Regions from separate parts of the Streptomyces sp. NPDC003032 genome, predicted to be linked through region 2. Evidence: riboswitches for the same ligand, from Rfam matches in the RefSeq annotation. Region 2 holds a riboswitch; each other region holds the start of a gene.
What was found. Region 2 has a riboswitch for cobalamin ahead of ACWDZ7_RS03445 (energy-coupling factor ABC transporter permease). Riboswitches for the same ligand answer to the same signal wherever they lie in the genome.
Positions count from the first base shown of each region.

Region 1: linked by a shared signal. The riboswitch ahead of cobN (cobaltochelatase subunit CobN) and the one ahead of ACWDZ7_RS03445 (energy-coupling factor ABC transporter permease) in region 2 are both predicted to bind cobalamin.
Region 3: linked by a shared signal. The riboswitch ahead of ACWDZ7_RS05775 (ribonucleoside-diphosphate reductase subunit alpha) and the one ahead of ACWDZ7_RS03445 (energy-coupling factor ABC transporter permease) in region 2 are both predicted to bind cobalamin.
Region 4: linked by a shared signal. The riboswitch ahead of metE (5-methyltetrahydropteroyltriglutamate--homocysteine S-methyltransferase) and the one ahead of ACWDZ7_RS03445 (energy-coupling factor ABC transporter permease) in region 2 are both predicted to bind cobalamin.

Region 1 is NZ_JBSFTT010000017.1:60,649-66,245, reverse strand. It holds gene cobJ (precorrin-3B C(17)-methyltransferase) at 1-657, opposite strand, end outside; gene ACWDZ7_RS23785 (precorrin-8X methylmutase) at 723-1,349, opposite strand; gene ACWDZ7_RS23780 (cobalamin biosynthesis protein CobG) at 1,361-2,800, opposite strand; cobalamin riboswitch at 2,912-3,037, shown strand; gene cobN (cobaltochelatase subunit CobN) at 3,078-5,597, shown strand, end outside.
Region 2 is NZ_JBSFTT010000002.1:199,139-204,735, forward strand. It holds gene ACWDZ7_RS03435 (hypothetical protein) at 1-308, shown strand, start outside; gene ACWDZ7_RS03440 (hypothetical protein) at 548-1,315, shown strand; cobalamin riboswitch at 1,457-1,640, shown strand; gene ACWDZ7_RS03445 (energy-coupling factor ABC transporter permease) at 1,671-2,375, shown strand; gene ACWDZ7_RS03450 (energy-coupling factor ABC transporter substrate-binding protein) at 2,375-2,773, shown strand; gene cbiQ (cobalt ECF transporter T component CbiQ) at 2,780-3,529, shown strand; gene ACWDZ7_RS03460 (energy-coupling factor ABC transporter ATP-binding protein) at 3,526-4,401, shown strand; partial or broken gene ACWDZ7_RS03465 (response regulator transcription factor) at 4,577-4,783, opposite strand; gene ACWDZ7_RS03470 (M15 family metallopeptidase) at 4,871-5,503, shown strand; gene ACWDZ7_RS03475 (endonuclease/exonuclease/phosphatase family protein) at 5,578-5,597, shown strand, end outside.
Region 3 is NZ_JBSFTT010000003.1:260,886-266,482, forward strand. It holds gene mctP (monocarboxylate uptake permease MctP) at 1-1,584, shown strand, start outside; gene ACWDZ7_RS05770 (GNAT family N-acetyltransferase) at 1,660-2,154, shown strand; cobalamin riboswitch at 2,266-2,388, shown strand; gene ACWDZ7_RS05775 (ribonucleoside-diphosphate reductase subunit alpha) at 2,517-4,946, shown strand; gene ACWDZ7_RS05780 (ribonucleotide-diphosphate reductase subunit beta) at 4,946-5,597, shown strand, end outside.
Region 4 is NZ_JBSFTT010000008.1:221,415-227,011, forward strand. It holds gene ACWDZ7_RS14285 (gamma-glutamyltransferase family protein) at 1-1,575, opposite strand, end outside; cobalamin riboswitch at 2,064-2,296, shown strand; gene metE (5-methyltetrahydropteroyltriglutamate--homocysteine S-methyltransferase) at 2,464-4,776, shown strand; gene ACWDZ7_RS14295 (YcaO-like family protein) at 5,249-5,597, shown strand, end outside.

The DNA.
Region 1 (5,597 bases), on a different contig from region 2:
GCTCGGCAGCACCGCCACCGAGAAGTAGGGCACCGAGTCCGGGTCGACGTCGGCGAGTCGGCCGGTGCGCTCGCCCTCCATGGTGGCGCGCTCCACGTACCGCGCCTCGTCGAGGCGGCCGGCGCGCTCCAGGGCGCCGCGCACCTTGCCGAACGTACGGCCCAGCTTCATGACGACCGCCGAGTCCGTCGCCGCGAGGCGCGCGGCCAGCTCCTCCTCGGGGAGGGTGCCCGGCAGGATGGTGAGGACCTCCTCGGCCTCCACGAGGGGTTCGCCGAGGCGGGCGGCGGCGGCGCTCACCGAGGTGACGCCGGGGATCACCTCGGTCGGGTAGCGGTGGGCGAGCCGCTTGTGCATGTGCTGGTAGGAGCCGTAGAAGAGCGGGTCCCCTTCGGCGAGGACGGCGACCGTGCGGCCGGCGTCGAGGTGCGCGGCGAGGCGGGCGGCGGCCTCCTCGTAGAAGTCGTCGAGGGCGCCTCGGTAGCCGCCGGGGTGGTCGGTGGTCTCCGTCGTGACGGGGTAGACCAGCGGCTCCTCGATGTGGTCGCCGCGCAGGTGCTTCGCCGCGATCGAGCGGGCGATGGAGCGGCCGTGCCGGGCCGAGTGGTAGGCGACCACGTCGGCGGCGGCGATGACCTCGACGGCGCGCACGGTCATCAGGGAGGGGTCGCCGGGCCCGAGCCCGACTCCGTACAGCCGTCCTCGCGCGTTGCTCTCGGTGTTCACTCCGCCTCGCTAGCGATCGCGTTGATCGCGGCCGCGGCCATGGCGCTGCCGCCACGGCGTCCCCGTACGACCAGGTACTCCAGGCCGGCGTGGTGTGCGGCGAGCGCGTCCTTGGACTCGGCGGCGCCGACGAAGCCGACCGGGATGCCGAGGACGGCGGCCGGGCGCGGGGCGCCCTCCTCGATCATCTCCAGGAGGCGGAAGAGCGCGGTGGGGGCGTTGCCGATGGCGACGACGGAGCCTTCCAGGCGGTCGCGCCACAGCTCCATGGCGGCGGCGCTGCGGGTGGTGCCGAGCTTCGCCGCGAGGTCCGGGACGGACGGGTCGGCGAGGGTGCAGATCACGTCGTTGCCGGCGGGGAGCCGCTTGCGCGTGACGCCGCTGGCGACCATGTTCGCGTCGCAGAGGATCGGCGCGCCGTCGCGCAGCGCCTTGCGGGCGTCGGCCACCAGGCGCGGGCTGAAGGCGAGGTCGCGGACGAGGTCGACCATCCCGCAGGCGTGGATCATCCGCACCGCGACCTGGCTGACGTCGGCGGGCAGACCGGCGAGGTCCGCCTCCGCGCGGATGGTGGCAAAGGACTCGCGGTAGATCGCCGCGCCGTCCTTCTCGTAGTCGAACACTGTGCTCTCGCTCATCTCGTGGCCGTTGTTGTCGTGATTACGGATGTCGTCGTACGTGCTGTAGTCACCGTCTCGATCAAGGTGGTGCCGCGCACGGGCGCCGCCGTGTCGCCCGTGCGCACCGTCACCTCGTACCGGCCCTCCCCGGTGGCGAGTACGTCCACCCAGTCGCCGCGCGGATGCCCGCACCGCCGCTCGCAGCCGGACCAGTGGACGGGCAGGCCCCCGGCGCCGGGGACGGCGTCGGCGCGGACGTCGGCGAGGGACTTGCCGCAGCCGGGCCGCCCGGCGCAGGCGCCGACGCCGAGCCAGGGCGATGCGGGGTCGGTGAGGTAGCCGACGTCGGCCAGCGCGCGCAGACGTTCACGCGCCGCCGCCTCGTCGGCGAAGCCCGGGATGACGAAGCCGCGCCAGGGGGTCACCCGGATCTCCCCGCCGGGCGCGGGGAGCAGCGCACGCCACTGCGCGGCGCTCACCCGACCGAGGGGGGCGCTCACCACGACGGCGCGCCCGACGACGCCGGGGGCGGGCGGGGCGCTGCGCGCGAGCGACACGGAGGCGGGCGGGGCCGCCGAACCGTCGATCGAAGCGGGGTCACTCGGCGAGGCACCCGGAGAGCCGTCCGCGACCGCCACGGCATCCGGCGCGGCCTGAACGGCACCCGGCGCCGCGAGCACGGCCTCCGCGGCGTCCGGGGGCGCGGGCACAGCCCGCACGCCCGCCCTGGCGAGCGCTCCCGCCAAGTCCACGCTCCGCCCCTCGGGCAGTTCCCTCACCCGCCAGGCGCCGTTGCCCGCCTCGTGGGCCGCGGTGAGGAAGGCGCCGGCCGCGGCGAGGGCGGCGCGCGGGGCGTCGGGGCCCCGCAGCCGCTGGGCACCGTCCCCGACGCGCACCAGCACCGTGCCGCCCGATTCTGCGATCAAGGTCACATCGCCGCCGAGCCCGGCCACGTCCCCGCGCCCGTCGTCCAGGATGAACAGGAAGCGGCCGGAAAGTGCTGTCGTCCACTCCTCGGCGCACAGGAGCCGGTCCAGCTCACGGGCCCACAACTGCACGTCGGCGTGGCCGAGTCGGTCGAGTCCTGCCAGCGGGGAGGCCACCACGTTCCGGACGCGTTCATGGCGTGCGGAGGGCAGCAGGCCCGCGTCCCGGAGCAGCGCGGCGAGCGCCCCGCCGCAGTCGTCGCCGAGGCCGCGCAGCTCGACGTTGCCGCGTGAGGTGACGCTGAGATTCCCGTCCGCGAAGCGCTCCGCCGCGTCGGCCAGCGCCGCCGCCTGGCGGGGGGTCAAAACGCCTGCGGGTACGCGGAGTCGGGCCAGCGCGCCGTCGTCGGCGCGGTGCAGGCGGAGGGCTCCGGGGCAGGCGTCACCCCGGTCGCGCATCCGGCCACGTATGGGGGGTTCGCCCTGTTTTGTGGGAGTTGCTCGGATGGGCGGCATGGCGGCGAGCATACCCACGCCGATCCGGCGGGTCGCCTCCCGAGGCGGGCCATCCCGGCAGGCGGCCGCCCCACCGGAGGTGGGCAGGACTTACTATGCAGGCGGCGGGCCGCCAGGTCCGCCGACGCCAGCGACGGCGTGGGTCCACCAGGACCCTGGGGAGGAAGGCCGGTGCGAATCCGGCGCGGTCCCGCCACTGTGAGCCCCACCGACGTGGGGTGAGCCAGGAACTCCTGCCGTCCATACGACCACCCGGGGCGCGGACACCCCGAGGAAGGCCTGCGCCCGCATGCTTCTGCTGCTGTCGACCTCCGACACCGATCTGCTCAGCGCCCGCGCGGCGGGGGGTCCGGTCGACTACCGGTTCGCCAACCCCTCCCGCCTGGACCTCACCGAGCTGCCCTCACTCCTCGACGGCGCCGACCTCGTCGTCGTACGCCTCCTCGGCGGCGTCCGCGCCTGGCAGGACGGCCTGGACCAGCTCACCGCCAGCGGCCTGCCGGTGGTCGTACTCACCGGTGAACAGGCGCCCGACGCCCAGCTCATGGCCTCCTCGACCGTGCCGATCGGCATCGCCGCCGAGGCGCACGCCTATCTCGCGCACGGCGGCCCCGCGAACCTGGAGCAGCTCGCCCGCTTCCTCTCCGACACCGTGCTCCTCACCGGCCACGGCTTCGACCCGCCGGCGCCCGCCCCGTCCTGGGGTCCGCTGGAGCGCACCGCTCGCGCGGTCGAGGGCCCGACCATCGCGGTGCTCTACTACCGCGCCCACCACATGAGCGGCAACACCGCCTTCGTGGACGCCCTGTGCGGCGCCATCGAGGACGCGGGCGCCCGCCCGATGCCGCTGTACGTGGCCTCGCTGCGCGCCCCCGAGCCGGAGCTGATCGACGAGCTGCGCGCCGCCGACGCCATCGTCACCACCGTCCTCGCCGCCGGTGGCACCAAGCCCGCCGAGGCCTCCGCGGGCGGCGACGACGAGTCGTGGGACGCGGGCGCGCTGACCGGCCTCGACGTGCCGATCCTCCAGGCGCTCTGCCTGACCGGGTCGCGTTCGGCCTGGGAGGAGAACGACGAGGGCGTCTCGCCGCTGGACGCCGCGAGCCAGATCGCGGTGCCGGAGTTCGACGGCCGGCTCATCACCGTGCCGTTCTCGTTCAAGGAGATCGACGAGGACGGGCTCCCCGCGTACGTCGCGGACGCCGAGCGCGCGGCCCGGGTCGCCGGGATCGCCGTACGCCACGCACGTCTGAGGCACATCCCGGCCGCCGACAAGCGCCTCGCGCTGGTGCTCTCCGCGTACCCGACCAAGCACTCGCGGATCGGCAACGCCGTGGGCCTGGACACCCCCGCGTCCGCCGTCGCGCTGCTGCGCAGGCTCATCGGGGAGGGCTACGACTTCGGGCCCACGGAAGACATTCCGGGGCTCGTCTCCGGTGACGGCGACGAACTCATCCGCGCGCTGATCGACGCGGGCGGACACGACCAGGAGTGGCTCACAGAGGAGCAGCTGGCCGCCAATCCCGTCCGCATCCCGGCCGCCGCCTACAAGCGCTGGTACGCGACGCTGCCGCGGGAGCTGCGCGACTCGGTCGAGCGGCACTGGGGGCCGCCGCCCGGCGAGATGTTCCTGGACCGCTCGCGCGTGGGCCAGGGGGGTGACCCCGAGGGCGACATCGTGCTCGCGGCGCTGCGGCGCGGGAACCTGCTCATCCTCATCCAGCCGCCGCGCGGCTTCGGCGAGAACCCCATCGCGATCTACCACGACCCCGATCTGCCGCCGTCGCACCACTACTTGGCGGCGTACCGCTGGATCGCCGCGTCCGCCGACGACGGCGGGTTCGGCGCCGACGCGATGGTCCACCTCGGCAAGCACGGCAACCTGGAGTGGCTGCCCGGCAAGAACGCGGGCCTTTCGGCGGCCTGCGGCCCCGACGCCGCGCTCGGCGACCTCCCGCTGATCTACCCGTTCCTGGTCAACGACCCGGGCGAGGGCACGCAGGCCAAGCGCCGCGTGCACGCCACCCTCATCGACCACCTCGTGCCGCCGATGGCCCGCGCCGACTCCTACGGCGACATCGCGCGCCTGGAGCAGCTCCTCGACGAGTACGCGCAGATCAGCTCCATGGACCCGGCGAAGCTGCCGGCGATCCGCGCGCAGATCTGGACGCTCATCCAGGCCGCGAAGCTCGACCACGACCTGGGCCTTGAGGACCGTCCGGACGACGACGGCTTCGACGACTTCCTGCTGCACGTCGACGGCTGGCTCTGCGAGATCAAGGACATGCAGATCCGCGACGGACTGCACGTGCTCGGTACCGCCCCGGCGGGCGCCGACCGCGTCAACCTCGTCCTCGCGATCCTGCGGGCCCGCCAGATCTGGGGCGGCACGACCGCCCTGCCCGGCCTGCGCGAAGCCCTCGGTCTCGACGAGTCCGCGGCGACGCGCACCACCGCCGACGCGGCGGAGGAGCAGGCCCGCGCGCTGGTCCAGGCGATGGACGACGCGGGCTGGGACCTCGCCGCCGTCCCCCGCGACCAGGGTGAACAGGTCGCCGCCGTACTGGAGTTCGCGGCCCGCGAGGTCGTCCCGCGCCTTGCGGCCACCACCGCCGAGCTCGACCACTCCGTGCACGCCCTGAACGGCGGCTTCGTCCCGGCGGGCCCCTCGGGCTCCCCGCTGCGCGGCCTGGTCAACGTGCTGCCGACCGGCCGCAACTTCTACTCGGTCGACCCCAAGGCCGTCCCGTCCCGCCTCGCCTGGGAGACCGGCGAGGCCCTCGCCGACTCGCTCATCGAGCGGTACAGG
Region 2 (5,597 bases):
GCTGCAAGGACGCGGGATTCGCCGTCGACCTGCCGGGCGGGGACGGCTTCGGCGGACGCCGCCCGACGTCGGTCGACGTGACGCTGGTGACGAGAAGCGGGGCCCGGCTCGTCAAGGAGGCGGCGTTCACCATCGACTGGACCGGCATCGCCCCCTCGCCCCCGCCCGGCCCGTCGGGCCCGAGCCCCTCGATATCCGGCCGCACGTCGTCCCCCGGGTCATCACCCGTCCCGTCGCTCCTGTCCGTCCCGTCCCTCCCGTCCCTCCCGTTCATGGCATCCATGACGTCCAACGCGACCTCCCGATGAGCGGCCCCCCACCCCCACAACGGCTCCCTGCCCCGGACCCAGACTCCGGGGAACCCGTACCCGGGAGCCCAGACCCCGGCCTCGCCCCGCGACCCGCCCCCGCGCCCAGCCCTGATCCACCACCCCCACCACAGCCCTCATCCCCTCCCACGCCCGGCACGCCCGGCACGCCCGGCACCACCGCCGCCCCCGGCGCCCACGTCGGCTGGGTCGAGATCATCGGAGCCGTCGGTTCTCTCGTGACGCTCCTCACCGCCGTCCTCTTCTACTTCGGCTGGGCGAGCACCGACGCCGAGACCAGGGCCCTCGGGCTGCGCGACACCGTCTTCCACCTCTCCACCAGCGACTATCTACTGCGGAGCGTCGGCGCACTGTACGTTCCGGCCTGGCTCGCGGCCGGCGCCGCCCTCGGCGCGCTCGGGCTGCACCGCTGGGCGGTGAGCGAACCGGAACGGCTCGCCCGCGCCGTGCGCGTGCTGCGGTTCAGCTGGACGGTGCCACTCATCCTCGTACCGCTGTATCCGCTCAGCCCATGGCTGTTCGACCTGCTGCTGCCGCTCACCGCGATCGGCGGCTTCGCGCTCAACGCGTACGCCCGCACCCGCGAACGCCGCGACCTGCGGCTGTGGGGGCTCACCCTCTTCGTCTGCGTCCTGTCGCTGTTCTGGGCCGTGTCGGCCTACGCGCAGATCGCGGGCCGGGGCCGGGCGGAGCTGACGGAACGCACCGTCCGCAGCGACTTCCCCGCCGTCGCCGTCCTCAGTGAGAAGGACCTGATGATCCGCGGCGGCGGCAGCTGCTTCCGCCGTGTCACGGAGAAGGGCAGCAAGTACGCGTACGAGTACGCCGGGCTGCGCCTGTTCCACGTCTCCGGAGACCGCGTCTTCCTCGTCCCCCGCGACTGGACGCCCGGCGACGGCACCCTCTACGTCCTCAAGGAGGGCGAGGGCCAGCGCGTCGACCTGCTCAGCGGACCCGGCCGCCGGGAACGGGAGTGCCGGGGGTAGCCCGGCCGGCCGTTGCCGCGACCGAAGGTCCAGGCGTACGCGCGGCCGGCGTACGCGACGCAGGCGTACGCGACCCAGGCGCGCCCCGTACGCACCTCTACGGCACTCCACGTGCAGGTTGTCAGTTCGATCGGTCGCAGATTACTGTCACCACGCCTTGGTGAACGGGAAATCCGGTGTGATGCCGGTGCGGCCCTCGCCACTGTGATCGGGAAGTCCGGCTCCAGCCCTCGCGGCAGCCACTGGGTGCGCATGCACCCGGGAAGGCGGAGTCCGGTCGGTACGACCCGTCAGCCAGGAGACCGGCCAAGGCGCGTTGTCCATCCACGAGGTGCTGGAGAGGGTCTGCTGAACCATGCACATAGCCGAGGGTTTCCTCCCACCGGCGCACGCGATCGCCTGGGGCGTAGCGTCCGCGCCGTTCGTCGTCCACGGAGTCCGCTCCCTGACCCGTGAAGTCAAGGAACACCCGGAGAGCACGCTGCTCCTCGGCGCGTCCGGAGCCTTCACTTTTGTTCTTTCCGCCTTGAAGATCCCCTCCGTGACGGGCAGTTGCTCGCACCCGACGGGAACCGGGCTCGGCGCCATCCTGTTCCGGCCGCCGATCATGGCGGTGCTCGGCACCATCACGCTGCTCTTCCAGGCCCTGCTGCTCGCCCACGGCGGGCTCACCACGCTCGGCGCCAACGTGTTCTCCATGGCGATCGTCGGGCCCTGGGCCGGCTACGCCGTCTACCGGCTCCTCAAGCGGTACGACGTGCCGCTCATGGTCGCCGTGTTCTTCGGGGCCTTCGTCGCGGACCTCTCCACGTACTGCGTCACCAGCGTCCAGCTGGCGCTGGCGTTCCCCGATCCGAGCAGCGGGTTCATCGGCGCGCTTGGCAAGTTCGGCGGCATCTTCGCCGTCACGCAGATCCCTCTGGCGGTCAGCGAGGGACTGCTCACCGTCGTGGTGATGCGGCTGCTCGTGCAGTCCAGCAAGGGCGAGCTCACGCGGCTCGGCGTACTGCTGCGGGGCAAGAAGGCGGGCACGGAGACCGAGACGAGGGCCAGCGCCTGATGAGCCGGAACGCGAAGATCAACACCCTGCTGCTCGTCATCGTGGCCGCACTCGCGGTGCTGCCCCTGGCGCTCGGCCTCGGCGACCACAAGGAAGAGCCGTTCACCGGCGCCGACGCCCAGGCCGAGTCGGCGATCACCGAGATCGAGCCGGACTACAAGCCCTGGTTCTCCCCGCTGTACGAACCCCCGTCCGGGGAGGTCGAATCGGCGCTCTTCGCCTTGCAGGCGGCCCTCGGCGCGGGCGTCCTCGCGTACTACTTCGGGCTGCGCAAGGGACGCCGCCAAGGCGCGGCACAAGCGCGAGCCCATGACGACGCCGCCCACGCGGAGCCGGAGACCCGCGCGGAGCAGCGTGCCGACGCGCAGGGCACGCGGCCCGAGGCCGGGCAGGTCTGACCCGGCGTGCTGCCCATCGACGCGGCGGCGCACAGCAGTCGCTGGCGCCGCCGCCACCCCGTCGACAAGGCCGTACTCGGGCTCGGCCTCACCGTCCTCGCCATCTCCCTGCCACCCTGGCCGGGCGCCGCCCTCGTACTGATCGCCGCGCTCGCGGTGCTGCTCGGCGCGGCGGGCGTGCCGCCCCGCAAGCTGTGGCGCGCCTACCGCGTACCGCTCGGCTTCTGCGTCACCGGCGCCCTGACCCTGCTCGTCCAGGTCGGCGGGCCCGACGGGTTCGTCACGCTCGCCGACAGTGGTCCGGCGCGTGCGGGCGGTCTGCTGCTGCGGACCTCGGCGGCCTCGCTGGGGGTGCTCCTCTTCGCCTTCACCACGCCGATGTCGGACCTGCTGCCGCGCCTGGTGAAGGCCGGGGTGCCCGCGCCGGTCGTGGACGTGGCGCTCGTGACGTACCGGATGAGTTTCCTCCTCCTGGACTCCATGAGCCGGATCCGGCAGGCGCAGGCCGCTCGGCTCGGCCACACCACCCGGGCCGCCGCCTGGCGCTCCCTCGGCGGTCTCGGCGCCACGGCGTTCGTACGGGCCTTCGACCGGGCGAGCCGTCTGCAGGCCGGGCTCGCCGGACGCGGCTACGACGGCACCCTGCGGGTGCTCGTGCCCGAAGCCCGGATCTCACGGCGCTTCGTGGCCGCGAGCGTGGTCCTTCTCGTGGCCCTGGCGGCCCTCACCCTCGTACTGGAAAGGTTCCTTCCATGAGCGAGCCGAGCGCTCCTCGCGAGCCGGGCGACTCCTTGGTCGCTCTACGCGGCGTCTCCTACGCGTACGAGGACGGGCCCACCGTGCTCAGCGGCCTGGACTTCGATGTCGCCGAAGGGCGCGCCCTCGCCCTGCTGGGGCGCAACGGCAGCGGCAAGACCACGCTCATGCGGCTGCTCAGCGGCGGACTGCGTCCGGGCTCCGGCGTGTTGACGGTCGGGGGCACCCCCGTGACGTACGACCGCAAGGGCCTGACGCGGCTGCGCACCACGGTCCAGTTGGTCGTCCAGGACCCGGACGACCAGCTCTTCGCCGCCTCGGTCGAACAGGACGTGTCCTTCGGCCCGCTGAACCTGGGACTGCCCGACGCCGAGGTCAGGACGAGGGTGGCCGAGGCGCTCGCCGCGCTCGACATCACCGCCCTGTCCGACCGCCCCACCCACCTGCTCTCCTACGGCCAGCGCAAGCGAACCGCCATCGCCGGTGCCGTGGCGATGCGCCCCCGGGTGCTGATCCTCGACGAGCCGACGGCGGGCCTCGACCCCGACGGCCAAGAACGTCTCCTCACCACCCTCCAGCGGCTGCGGGACGCCGGGACGACCGTGGTCATGGCCACCCACGACGTGGACCTGGCCCTGCGCTGGGCCGACGACGCGGCACTGCTCACCCCCACGGGCGTGCGCAGCGGACCGGTCGCGGAGATGCTCGCCCACAGAGAGCTCCTGTCCCTGGCCGGGCTCCACCTGCCGTGGGGGATCGCCGTCCGCGAACTGCTTCTCTGCCAGGGCCTGTTGCCCGCCATGGACGAGGGGCCGCGCACTCCGGACGAGTTGGCGCGGCTGGTCACAGGCGGCTGTGCGGGGCTGGCGTAGGCAGTTCCACAGTGATACGGAGGCCGCCGGCGGAGCACGGGGTGAGGGCGAGCGTTCCGTCGTGTGCCTGGCGGTTGGGACTCTCGTGGAGAAGTCGGCGGTCCCCATCGTCGTTCGACGCGGACGCTCAGCTCCGACGCCTGGCACGGTGCGGCCGTCCCGGTAGACCTCGCGGCGGAACGGGTCGGTAGTCGTCGGCGCCGAGTTCGAACCCGGAGGCCCTGTCGTCGAGACGGTCGGCCGCGGTGAGCATGAGGATCGGCATGCCGCTGCCGGAGGCGACGATGCGTTCGGCGATGTCGGCCGCGATCGCGGCCAGGCGCGGGGCGTCGCGGATGGCTTCTGCCAGAAAGGGTCCGTCCTCGACGATCAACACGCGCATGCTCTCGATGCTACGAGTCGGCACATACCGTCGGCGTATCGAAAACCCCATACATGCCGACAACACCGTACTGCCTTGACTGGCGGCATGAACAACAGCCCGCCAGCAGCGCGAACAGCGACCCTTCGTATTCACCGGCTTCTTGTTGTCGGCCTGGCAGCCGTCATCACAGCGATCGCCGCGACCGCAGCGATCCTCGGCTATCAGGCGCGGAATTCCTCGTCTCCCCCGGCCTTCTCGTCCTCCCTGTCCGCACCAACCGCGTTGGGCGAGGCCGACGGTGCCGTCCCCGACGGCACGACAGTCTTCGACGAACACATTCCGGCTGTGGCCAACCTCGGTCCGGATGTGCTCAAGGCCCTGCGCCAGGCCGCGAAGGATGCCGCAGGCGACGCGGTCGCCCTCTACGTCAACAGTGGCTGGCGTTCCGAGGAGTACCAGGACCAGCTTCTTCGTAAGGCGGTCTCCCAGTACGGGTCCGCGGCCGAGGCCGCCCGGTGGGTGGCCACGGCGGAGACGTCTCCTCACGTGTCGGGGGAGGCGGTCGACATCGGGCGCTCCAACGCGACGGAGTGGCTGTCCGAACACGGCGCCGAGTACGGGCTCTGTCAGATCTACCGGAACGAGCCCTGGCACTACGAGCTGCGCCCCGAAGCGATCGATCACCGCTGCCCGCGTATGTATGCCGACCCCACGCAGGACCCGAGGATGCAGCAGTGACCGGTAGTGAGCGAGAACAGACGATCGTGCGGGTCGACACGGTGGAGCAGACCGGACAGGCGGGCGCCGGCCGCGTGGATGCCCCGTCCGGCTC
Region 3 (5,597 bases), on a different contig from region 2:
TTTTTCGTCGCGGTCACCGTCATGGGCTTCCTCGCCGCCCGCTGGCGCAAGGCCGAGAACGACCAGAGCCTGGACGAATGGGGCCTGGGCGGCCGGTCGTTCGGCACCTGGGTCACGTGGTTCCTGCTCGGCGGCGACCTCTACACCGCGTACACCTTCGTGGCCGTCCCGGCGGCGATCTACGCGGCGGGCGCGGCCGGGTTCTTCGCGGTGCCGTACACGATCCTCGTCTATCCGCTGATCTTCACCTTCCTGCCGCGTCTGTGGTCGGTCTCGCACAAGCACGGCTACGTGACGACCTCCGACTTCGTGCGCGGGCGGTTCGGCTCGAAGGGGCTCTCGCTGGCCGTCGCGGTCACCGGCATCCTCGCCACGATGCCCTACATCGCGCTCCAACTGGTCGGCATCCAGGCGGTCCTCGACGTCATGGGCGTCGGCGGCGGCCCGGACACCCACTGGTTCATCAAGGACCTGCCGCTCCTGATCGCCTTCGCGGTGCTCGCCGCGTACACCTACTCGTCGGGGCTGCGCGCGCCCGCGCTGATCGCGTTCGTGAAGGACGGCCTGATCTATCTCGTCATCGTCGTCGCGATCATCTACATACCGATCAAGCTCGGCGGCTTCGACGAGATCTTCGCCAAGGCCGGTGACGCCTTCGCGCAGACCAACCCGGCGACCGACAAGCCGCGCGGCGCCCTCGCGCCCGCCGAGGCCGGGCAGTGGACGTACGCGACGCTCGCGCTCGGCTCGGCGCTCGCGCTCTTCATGTACCCGCACTCGATCACGGCGACCCTCTCCTCCAAGAGCCGCGACGTGATCCGCCGCAACACCACCATCCTGCCGCTGTACTCGCTGATGCTCGGCCTGCTCGCGCTGCTCGGCTTCATGGCGATCGCGGCCGGGATCAAGGTGGACAACGGCCAGTTGGCGATCCCGCAGCTCTTCGAGACCATGTTCCCGGACTGGTTCACGGGCGTGGCCTTCGCGGCCATCGGCATCGGCGCGCTGGTCCCCGCGGCCATCATGTCGATCGCGGCCGCGAACCTCTTCACCCGGAACATCTACAAGGACTTCATCAAGCCCGACGCGACGCCCGCGCAGGAGACCAAGGTCTCCAAGCTGGTCTCGCTCATGGTGAAGGTCGGCGCGCTCGCCTTCGTCCTCACCATGGACAAGACCGTCGCGATCAACTTCCAGCTGCTCGGCGGCATCTGGATCCTCCAGACGATGCCCGCGCTGGTCGGCGGCCTGTTCACGCGCTGGTTCCACCGCTGGGCGCTGCTCGCGGGCTGGGCGGTCGGCATGGTCTACGGCACCCTGGCCGCGTACGGCGTCGCCTCGCCGACGCAGAAGCACTTCGGCGGCTCCTCCGACACGATCCCGGGCATCGGCGAGATCGGCTACATCGGCCTCACCGCGTTCGTCCTGAACGTCGTCGTCACCGTGGTCCTCACCTTCGTCCTGAAGGCGCTGAAGGCCCCGGACGGCATCGACGAGACCTCCCCCGAGGACTACACCGCGGACGCGGGCGACCCCGGAGTCGTCCAGGAACTGCCGAAGGCTACGGCGGGCGCCGGGCACTGAGCCTCTCCCCGTCACGACGAGGGCCGCCGGAAAACCGGCGGCCCTCTGTCGTACCCGTGTTGCACACTGCGCGGCATGGACATCACGATCAGACACGCACACCCCGAGGAGTACGAGGCGCTCGGCGCCCTCACCGCGCAGGCCTATCTCGACGGCGGGCACCTGGACTTCGGGACCGAGGACCCCTATCTCGCGGTACTGCGCGACGTGGCGGCGCGCGCGGCCGACGCCGACATCCTGGTGGCCGTCGATGACGCGAAGACACTCGGCTGCGTCACCTACGTCCCGTCCGGCGGGCCGATGGCGGACATCGCGCGCGAGAACCAGGCCGAGATACGGATGCTGGCCGTCTCCCCCGAGGCGCGCGGCCGGGGCGCCGGCGAGTCGCTCGTACGGGAGTGCGTGCGGCGCGCCAAGGACGCGGGCCGCACCGGGCTCGTCCTGTCCACGCAGACGTCGATGCACGCCGCCCACCGGCTGTACGAGCGCCTCGGCTTCGTACGGACGCCCGAGCGCGACTGGAGGCCGATCGAGACGGTGCCGCTGCTGACGTACGAGCTGAAGCTCTAGGCGCCCCCTCCAGGCCCCTTCCAGGCCCCCTCCAAGCAACGGCCCCTCCTGCACCGCCCCTGCGAGCCGACACAAGATGTGGGCCTGCTTCAGGGACCCGGCACAAGATGTATGCTCGTGCTCGCTGTCGCCGCAGGGGAATCCGGTGCAAGTCCGGAACTGTCCCGCAACGGTGCATGTGTACGCATTCGGCGTACGCGGAGTCCGAGGACCTGCCGACAGCGCACCCGTGCCGTCCGGCCCGGGTGCCGACCGTCCGGGCCTCGTGGAGTGGGCCGGTGGACGCGGTACGCCGCCCTGTCCGGGTGCGCCCGTGTGCCCTCCCCTCCCCTGGCCCAGAGCCGAGCGAGGGAGTGCCCCACGTGACCATCGCGCCTGCCGAACCCGCGTCAGCGCCGTCGACGCCGACGCCGATGCCGACCACCCAGGGTGCCGAGGGAACCGACGGACCAGGGGCCGCGCTGCTGCGCACCCTGACCGACCTCACCGCCGACCTTCCCGACGCCGACCCCGGCCGGGTCGCCGCCGCCGCGCTGCGGGGCCGGTCCGCGAAGGCCGCCTCCGAGATCACCGCGGAGCTGCGGGAACTGGCGACCGAGGCGGCCGCGGGGCTCATCTCCGAGGACCCGGCGTACTCGAAGCTGGCGGCCCGGCTCCTGTCGATCGGCATCCGCGAGGAGGCGGCGACGCAGGGCGTGCGCTCCTTCACCGACTCCATCGCGGTCGGCCACCGCGAGGGCCTGATCGCCGACCGTACGGCGTCCTTCGTGACGGAGCACGCGGCCCGGCTCGACGCGCTGGTGGACGCCGCGCTCGCCGACGGCGCCGACTTCCGCTTCGGCTACTTCGGCCTGCGCACCCTGCACAGCCGCTATCTGCTGCGCCACCCGATCACCCGGCAGGTCATCGAGACCCCGCAGCACTTCATGCTGCGCGTCGCGAGCGGTCTCGCGGAGGACGGCGGCGAGCGCGCCCTGGACGAGGTCGCGGCGCTGTACCGCCTGATGAGCCGCCTGGACTACCTGCCGTCGTCGCCGACGCTCTTCAACTCCGGCACCCGCCACCCGCAGATGTCCTCCTGCTACCTCCTCGACTCCCCGCTGGACGAGCTGGACTCGATCTACGACCGCTACCACCAGGTCGCGCGGCTCTCCAAGCACGCGGGCGGCATCGGACTCTCGTACTCCCGCATCCGTTCCCGTGGCTCGCTGATCCGTGGCACGAACGGGCACTCCAACGGCATCGTGCCGTTCCTGAAGACCCTGGACGCCTCGGTCGCCGCCGTGAACCAGGGCGGCCGGCGCAAGGGCGCGGCCGCGGTCTACCTGGAGACCTGGCACTCCGACATCGAGGAGTTCCTGGAGCTGCGCGACAACACCGGTGAGGACGCGCGCCGCACGCACAACCTCAACCTCGCGCACTGGATCCCGGACGAGTTCATGCGCCGGGTCGCCGCCGACCAGGACTGGTCGCTGTTCTCCCCGGCCGACGTGCCCGACCTCGTCGACCTGTGGGGCAAGGAGTTCGACGCCGCCTACCGCGGGGCGGAGGCCGCCGGGCTCGCGAAGAAGACCATCCCGGCCCGGGAGCTGTACGGCCGCATGATGCGCACCCTCGCGCAGACCGGCAACGGCTGGATGACGTTCAAGGACGCCGCCAACCGCACCGCCAACCAGACGGCGGAACCCGGCCACACCGTGCACTCCTCCAACCTCTGCACGGAGATCCTGGAGGTCACGGACGACGGCGAGACGGCCGTCTGCAACCTCGGCTCGGTCAACCTCGGCGCGTTCGTGGACGCCGCCGCCGGTGACATCGACTGGGAGCGGCTCGACGAGACCGTCCGTACCGCCGTCACCTTCCTCGACCGCGTCGTCGACATCAACTTCTACCCGACCGAGCAGGCCGGGCGCTCCAACGCCAAGTGGCGCCCGGTGGGCCTCGGCGCGATGGGCCTCCAGGACGTCTTCTTCCAGCTGAGGCTGCCCTTCGACTCCCCCGAGGCGCGCGCCCTGTCCACCCGTATCGCCGAGCGGATCATGCTCGCCGCGTACGAGGCCTCCGCGGACCTCGCCGAGCGGAACGGGCCGCTCCCGGCCTGGGAGAAGACCCGCACCGCGCGCGGCGTCCTGCACCCGGACCACTACGGTGCCGTGCTGACCTGGCCGGAGCGGTGGGCGGCCCTGCGGGCGCGCATCGCCACCACCGGCATGCGCAACTCCCTCCTGCTCGCCATCGCGCCGACCGCCACCATCGCGTCCATCGCGGGCGTCTACGAGTGCATCGAGCCGCAGGTCTCCAACCTCTTCAAGCGTGAGACGCTCAGCGGCGAGTTCCTCCAGGTCAACGCCTACCTGGTGGAGGAGCTGAAGCGGCTCGGCGTCTGGGACGCGCAGACCCGCGAGGCGCTGCGCGAGGCCAGTGGCTCGGTGCAGGGCTTCAGCTGGATCCCCGAGGACGTCCGCGCGCTGTACCGCACGGCGTGGGAGATCCCGCAGCGCGGTCTGATCGACATGGCCGCCGCGCGCACGCCGTTCCTCGACCAGGCGCAGTCCCTGAACCTGTTCCTGGAGACGCCGACCATCGGCAAGCTCTCCTCGATGTACGCCTACGCCTGGCAGCAGGGCCTGAAGACGACGTACTACCTGCGCTCGCGCCCCGCCACCCGCATCGCCCGCGCGGCCGGCTCCGGCGCGACCGCCGCCACCGCCCCCGTACCCGCGCAGGTCACGGCCGAAGACGCCGTCGCCTGCTCCCTGGAAAACCCCGAGTCCTGCGAGGCCTGCCAGTAATGAGCTCCACGACCAACAGTACGAAGAACCTCCTCGACCCGGGCTTCGAGCTGACCCTGCGCCCCATGCGCTACCCGGACTTCTACGAGCGCTACCGGGACGCGATCAAGAACACGTGGACGGTGGAGGAGGTCGACCTCCACTCGGACGTCACCGACCTCGCCAAGCTCACGCCTGGCGAGCAGCACATGATCGGCCGCCTGGTCGCGTTCTTCGCGACCGGTGACTCGATCGTCTCCAACAACCTGGTGCTGACGCTCTACAAGCACATCAACTCCCCCGAGGCGCGGCTGTACCTGAGTCGTCAGCTCTTCGAGGAGGCCGTGCACGTCCAGTTCTATCTGACGCTGCTCGACACGTATCTGCCCGACCCGGAGGACCGCGCGGCGGCCTTCGACGCGGTCGAGGAGATCCCCTCCATCCGCGAGAAGGCGCAGTTCTGCTTCAAGTGGATGGACTCGGTCGAGAAGCTGGAGCGCCTGGAGACCCAGGCCGACCGCCGCCGCTTCCTGCTCAACCTGATCTGCTTCGCCGCGTGCATCGAGGGCCTCTTCTTCTACGGTGCCTTCGCGTACGTCTACTGGTTCCGCAGCCGCGGTCTGCTGCACGGCCTGGCGACCGGCACCAACTGGGTGTTCCGCGACGAGACGA
Region 4 (5,597 bases), on a different contig from region 2:
GAAGAAGTGGACCTGCCACTGGTCCTGCTGGTCGCCCCCGGGCGTGCCGAAGGCCATGACCGGGACGCCGTCCTTCAGCGCCATCGACGGCGTCAACGTGGTCCGAGGCCGCCTTCCCGGCGTGAGCGAGTTCGGCAGCCCGTCCTCCAGCCACGCCATCTGAAGCCGCGTACCCAGCGGAAAGCCGAGTTCCGGCACGACGGGGTTGGACTGCAGCCACCCCCCGCTGGGCGTCGCGGAGAGCATGTTCCCCCAGCGGTCGACGACGTCGAGATGGCAGGTGTCGCCCCGCGTTCCCCCGTCCCCGGCCACGGTCGGCTCCCCACCCCCGGGGACCGAGCCGAAGCCCCCCGCCTTCCCCGCCTCACCCGGCTCCCCTGAAGCCACCGCGAGCGCATGCGCGGAGAGCCGCGGCCTCCGCCCGCCGGGCGAGCCGGGCCGCAGCTCGTACGAGGCCTTGTCCGTGATCAGCTCGCGCCGCAGCGCGTTGTACTCCTCCGAGAGCAGTTCCCGGACCGGCACACCGTCCGCGCCCCCGGCACCGGTGTCCCCAGCACCCGCGTCCCCGTACCAGGCCTCCCGATCCGCCATGGCGAGCTTGCAGCCCTCGACCAGGAGATGCACGTACTCCTCGGACCCGTACTCCGGAAGCTCCGCGACATCCCGGGGCAACAGCGCGAGCTGCTGCAGGAAGGCGGGGCCCTGGCTCCAGGCCCCGGCCTTGCACAGGGTCCAGCCGTTCCAGTCGTACGTGACCGGGTCCTCGTAGGACGCGGACCAGCCCCGCAGATCCTCCGCCGAGAGGGTTCCGACGTGGCGCTCGCCGCTCGTGTCCATGGTGGGCCGCCCGGCCTGCCGCACGAGCGCCTCGGCTATGAAGCCGGCACGCCACACCTCGCGCGCGGCATCGATCACAGCGGCCCGTGACCCCGCCCGCGCAGAACCCTCCACTCCCGCCCCTGCCTCTGCCTCCGCTATGAGCCGCCTCCACGTCGCCGCAAGCGCCGGATTGCGGAACAGCTCACCGGTGCGGGGCGGTTCACCTCCGGCAGGGCCTCCACGGAGATAGACGTCGGCGGACGACGGCCACTCCTTCTCGAAGAGTTCCCGGACCGTCTCCACGGTCTCACCGACGCGCTCGACGGGCGCGTGCCCGTCCTCCGCGTACCCGATGGCGTACTTGAGGACGTCGGCGAGCGACTTCGTGCCGTGGTCCCGCAGCAGCAGCATCCACGCGTCGAAGGCGCCGGGCACGGCGGCGGCGAGCGGGCCGGTGCCGGGCACCAGTTCGAGCCCGAGGGAACGGTAGTGGGCCACGGTGGCACCGGCGGGCGCGGGCCCCTGGCCGCAGAGCACGCGCACGTCGCCGCCCGCGGGGGCGAGGATGATCGGGACCTCACCGGCGGGCCCGTTGAGATGGGGCTCGACCACGTGCAGGACGAACCCCGCGGCGACCGCGGCGTCGAAGGCGTTGCCTCCGTCCTCCAGTACGGCCATCGCGGACTGGGAGGCGAGCCAGTGGGTGGACGACACCATGCCGAAGGTGCCCTGGAGCGTGGGGCGGGTGGTGAACATACGGGCTCTGACCTCGATGTTTCCGCGTATCGGCCAAACCGATGGGCGCTCAGGATCGGTCTTGGGGAGAATCTGGGGAGTCCGGGCCGGAGCTCTCCCCGGTCCGCTCCCCCAGTAGGCTATCGATCGCCCCCGCCCAGCCATTTGCGAGGGTTACGACCGACTCTCCTGCCTCCAGTACGAGGGATGCGTACGTGTGCCTCAGCACATGGAACCCGTCCTTCGGGGCTGCTTGCCATTGCCGCGGTTTCGCCCCCTTCGACCCCGCGCCGGTGGTCAACGTCCTCTACGACCAGGGCTCAGGGCCTGGTGCGACGCGGGCTGAGGAGCCCGCACCGCCAACCGGGTAAGGGGCCTGGACGGCGTCACAGGGGGAGTGCGGGAAGCGAGAGTGCGGCGCTTCCCGCCCCGTGGCGTCCCCGGCCTCGGGTGCCCCGGCTCACTATCCGGATAATGGACGTAGCGCTGCCTCCCGCGAGCCACCCCGTAGGCTGGCCCGCGCAGCTGGTTCGCCCCGTCCGCCAGGCGGGGCGTCGTAAGAGGGAACCCGGTGGGAATCCGGGACTGCCCCGCAGCGGTGAGCGGGAACGACCGCCGTCATACGCACTGGACCCGGTGAACAGGGTCTGGGAAGCGACGGCCAGTAGGAGTGTCGTACGACGGTTTCGTACGACGGGACATGCCCGTGAGTCCGAAGACCTGCCCGTTGCCCGTGCGCGAAGCATTCGCACACGGATATTCCGGTGACCTCGTGGGCGGGTCGGCGTACATACCGGGCGGACGACCGCGCCGTACGCGCGCGCAGTCGGTCTCCGTCCGGTGCGTCACCCTTCGCGCTCTCGTCCCGTCGCCGGGATCTCAGGGATTCATCTCGCGAAGGAGATCTCCGTGACCACCAAGCCTGCAGCCGCGGCAGCACGGGCCACCGTGTACGGCTACCCCCGCCAGGGCGGAAACCGGGAACTGAAGAAGGCGATCGAGGGCTACTGGAAGGGCCGCATCACCGCCGACACCCTCCGCGCCACAGCCGCCGAACTGCGCCGCACCAACTGGCAGGAGCTGGCCGAGGCCGGCATCCACGAGGCTCCGACCGGCGACTTCTCGTACTACGACCATGTTCTGGACACCACCGTCATGGTCGGCGCGATCCCCGCCCGCCACCGGGCCGCCGTCCAAGCCGACGCCCTGGACGGCTACTTCGCCATGGCGCGCGGCACACAGGACGTGGCGCCGCTGGAGATGACCAAGTGGTTCGACACCAACTACCACTACCTGGTCCCAGAGCTGGGCCCGGACACGGTGTTCACGGCCGACTCGGGCAAGCAGGTCGCCGAGCTGAAGGAAGCCCTGGCAGTGGGTCTCACTGCCCGGCCCGTCCTGGTCGGCCCGGTCACCTACCTGCTGCTCGCGAAGCCCGCGCCCGGGGTGGCTGCCGACTTCGTTCCGCTCACCCTCCTCGACCGGCTGCTGCCTGTGTACGCCGAGGTCCTCGCCGACCTGCGCGCGGCCGGCGCGGAGTGGGTACAGCTCGACGAGCCCGCTCTGGTCCAGGATCGCGCCCCGGCCGAACTGAACGCCGCCGCGCGCGCCTACCGTGACCTCGGCGCCTTGACCGACCGGCCGAAGCTGCTGGTCGCCTCCTACTTCGACCGACTCGGCGACGCCTTGCCGGTGCTGGCCAAGGCACCGGTCGACGGCCTCGCCCTGGACTTCACCGAGGCCGCCGCCGCCAACCTGGACGCGCTGGCCGCGGTGGGCGGGCTGCCTGGCAAGCGTCTGGTGGCCGGCGTTGTCAACGGCCGCAACATCTGGGCCAACGATCTGTCGGCGTCACTCGCCACCCTCGGCACCCTGCTCGGCTTGGCGGGGCAGGTCGATGTGGCCGCTTCCTGCTCCCTCCTCCATGTGCCGCTGGACGCCTCGGCCGAGCGGGACATCGAGCCGCAGATTCTGCGCTGGCTCGCCTTCGCCCGCCAGAAGACGGCCGAGATCGTCACCCTGGCCCGCGGCCTTGCCCGGGGGACGGACGCGATCGCCGCCGAACTGGCCGCGAACCGCGCCGACCTCGCCTCCCGCGCGAGCTCCCCCATCGCCCGCGACCCTGCCATCCGCGCCCGCATGAGCACGGTGACCGACGCCGACGCCCGACGCTCCCAGTCCTACGGCGAACGGGCCGCCGCCCAGCGCGCTCACCTCGGCCTGCCCCTGCTGCCGACCACCACCATCGGCTCCTTCCCGCAGACGAACGAACTGCGCACCGCCCGCGCCGACCGGCATGCGGGCCGGATCGACACGGCCGGCTACGAACAGCGCATCAAGGCCGAGATCCAGGAGGTGATCTCCTTCCAGGAGAAGACGGGCCTTGACGTCCTCGTGCACGGCGAAGCCGAACGCAACGACATGGTGCAGTACTTCGCCGAGCAGCTCACCGGCTACCTCGCCACCCGCCACGGCTGGGTCCAGTCCTACGGCACCCGTTACGTCCGCCCGCCGATCCTCGCCGGCGACATCACCCGTCCTGAACCGATGACCGTGCGCTGGACGACATACGCCCAGTCCCTCACCGACCGGCCGGTCAAAGGCATGCTCACCGGCCCGGTCACCATGCTCGCCTGGTCCTTCGTCCGCGACGACCAGCCTCTGGCCGACACCGCCCGCCAGGTCGCCCTCGCCCTACGCGACGAGGTGAACGACTTGGAGGCGGCAGGGACTTCGGTGATCCAGGTGGACGAGCCCGCGCTGCGCGAGACACTGCCGCTGCGTGCCGCCGACCGCCCGGACTATCTGGCCTGGGCGACCGAGGCGTTCCGGCTCACCACGAGCGGGGTGCGCCCGGACACTCAGATCCACACCCACATGTGCTACGCGGAGTTCGGCGACGTCGTGCAGGCCATCGATGACCTCGACGCCGACGTCATCAGCCTGGAGGCCGCCCGCTCCCACATGCAGGTCGCCCGGGAACTGGCCGCCCACGGCTACTCCCGGGAGGCCGGGCCCGGCGTGTACGACATCCACTCCCCCCGCGTGCCCAGCGTGGAAGAGGCGGCCGAGCTCCTCCGCACTGGCCTCAAGGCCATCCCCGCCGAGCGGCTCTGGGTCAACCCCGACTGCGGCCTGAAGACCCGCGGCTGGCCGGAGACCCGGGCCGCACTGGAGAACCTGGTCGCCGCGGCCCGCACGGTACGCGACGAGCTGTCGTAGCCAGCCTCTGAGAGGCAGGTCCGCTCCGTCCCGCACGAGCCGGAGCGGATCTGCGCTCCCACCGCTGCAGCCCGCAGCGCGCACACTGCCTCACCGAGTGGCCCCGTGCACACGGGGTAGTGCCGTGGCGGCACCCGGCACCACCCCGCCCACGACCCAAGGACCGCCGACAGTCGTACGCCGCAACTTCCACCACTCAAGCCCCCTTTATTGCACATGCCTTGCAAGAACTAAACCCTTGCAGAAATGTGAAGCGTCAGCCAGAGTGACGAGCGAGGGGCCCCGCATGGGGGACCTCCGAATGGGGGAAAGGAAGTGCGGCATGCAGTACTCGAACGAGGAACTGGCTGAGGTCTTCGAGGTCGAGAAGACCGACGAGGAGACCGTGGTGAGCGTGGCCCACCACACCTGACCGGCCCTGCCGAGACGAGCCGGGTGCGGGGCGGCGATCCCGCCTGACAGTGTCCGTCCCATGGGCGCCGCCCCGTACCCACCCGACCGCCCGCCGTCCGCGCGGGCCATCCGGACCGACGAGGGGAACCGAACGGTGCTGGCAACCGGCGCCCACGCGGCGGCCAAGGGCTATCACCGCGGCACACACCGGGCGGTGCCGCCCGAGGAGACATGGCAGCGCATCCGCCCCCAGCTCCCGCGGTACGGGGTGACCCGAGTGGCCGACGTGACGGGCCTCGACGACATCGGCATCCCGGTCTTCCAGGCCGTACGCCCCGCCTCGCGGACCGTCTCCGTCTCCCAGGGCAAGGGATTGACCGCCTCCGCCGCTCGCGTGTCAGCGGCGATGGAGGCCATCGAACTGTGGC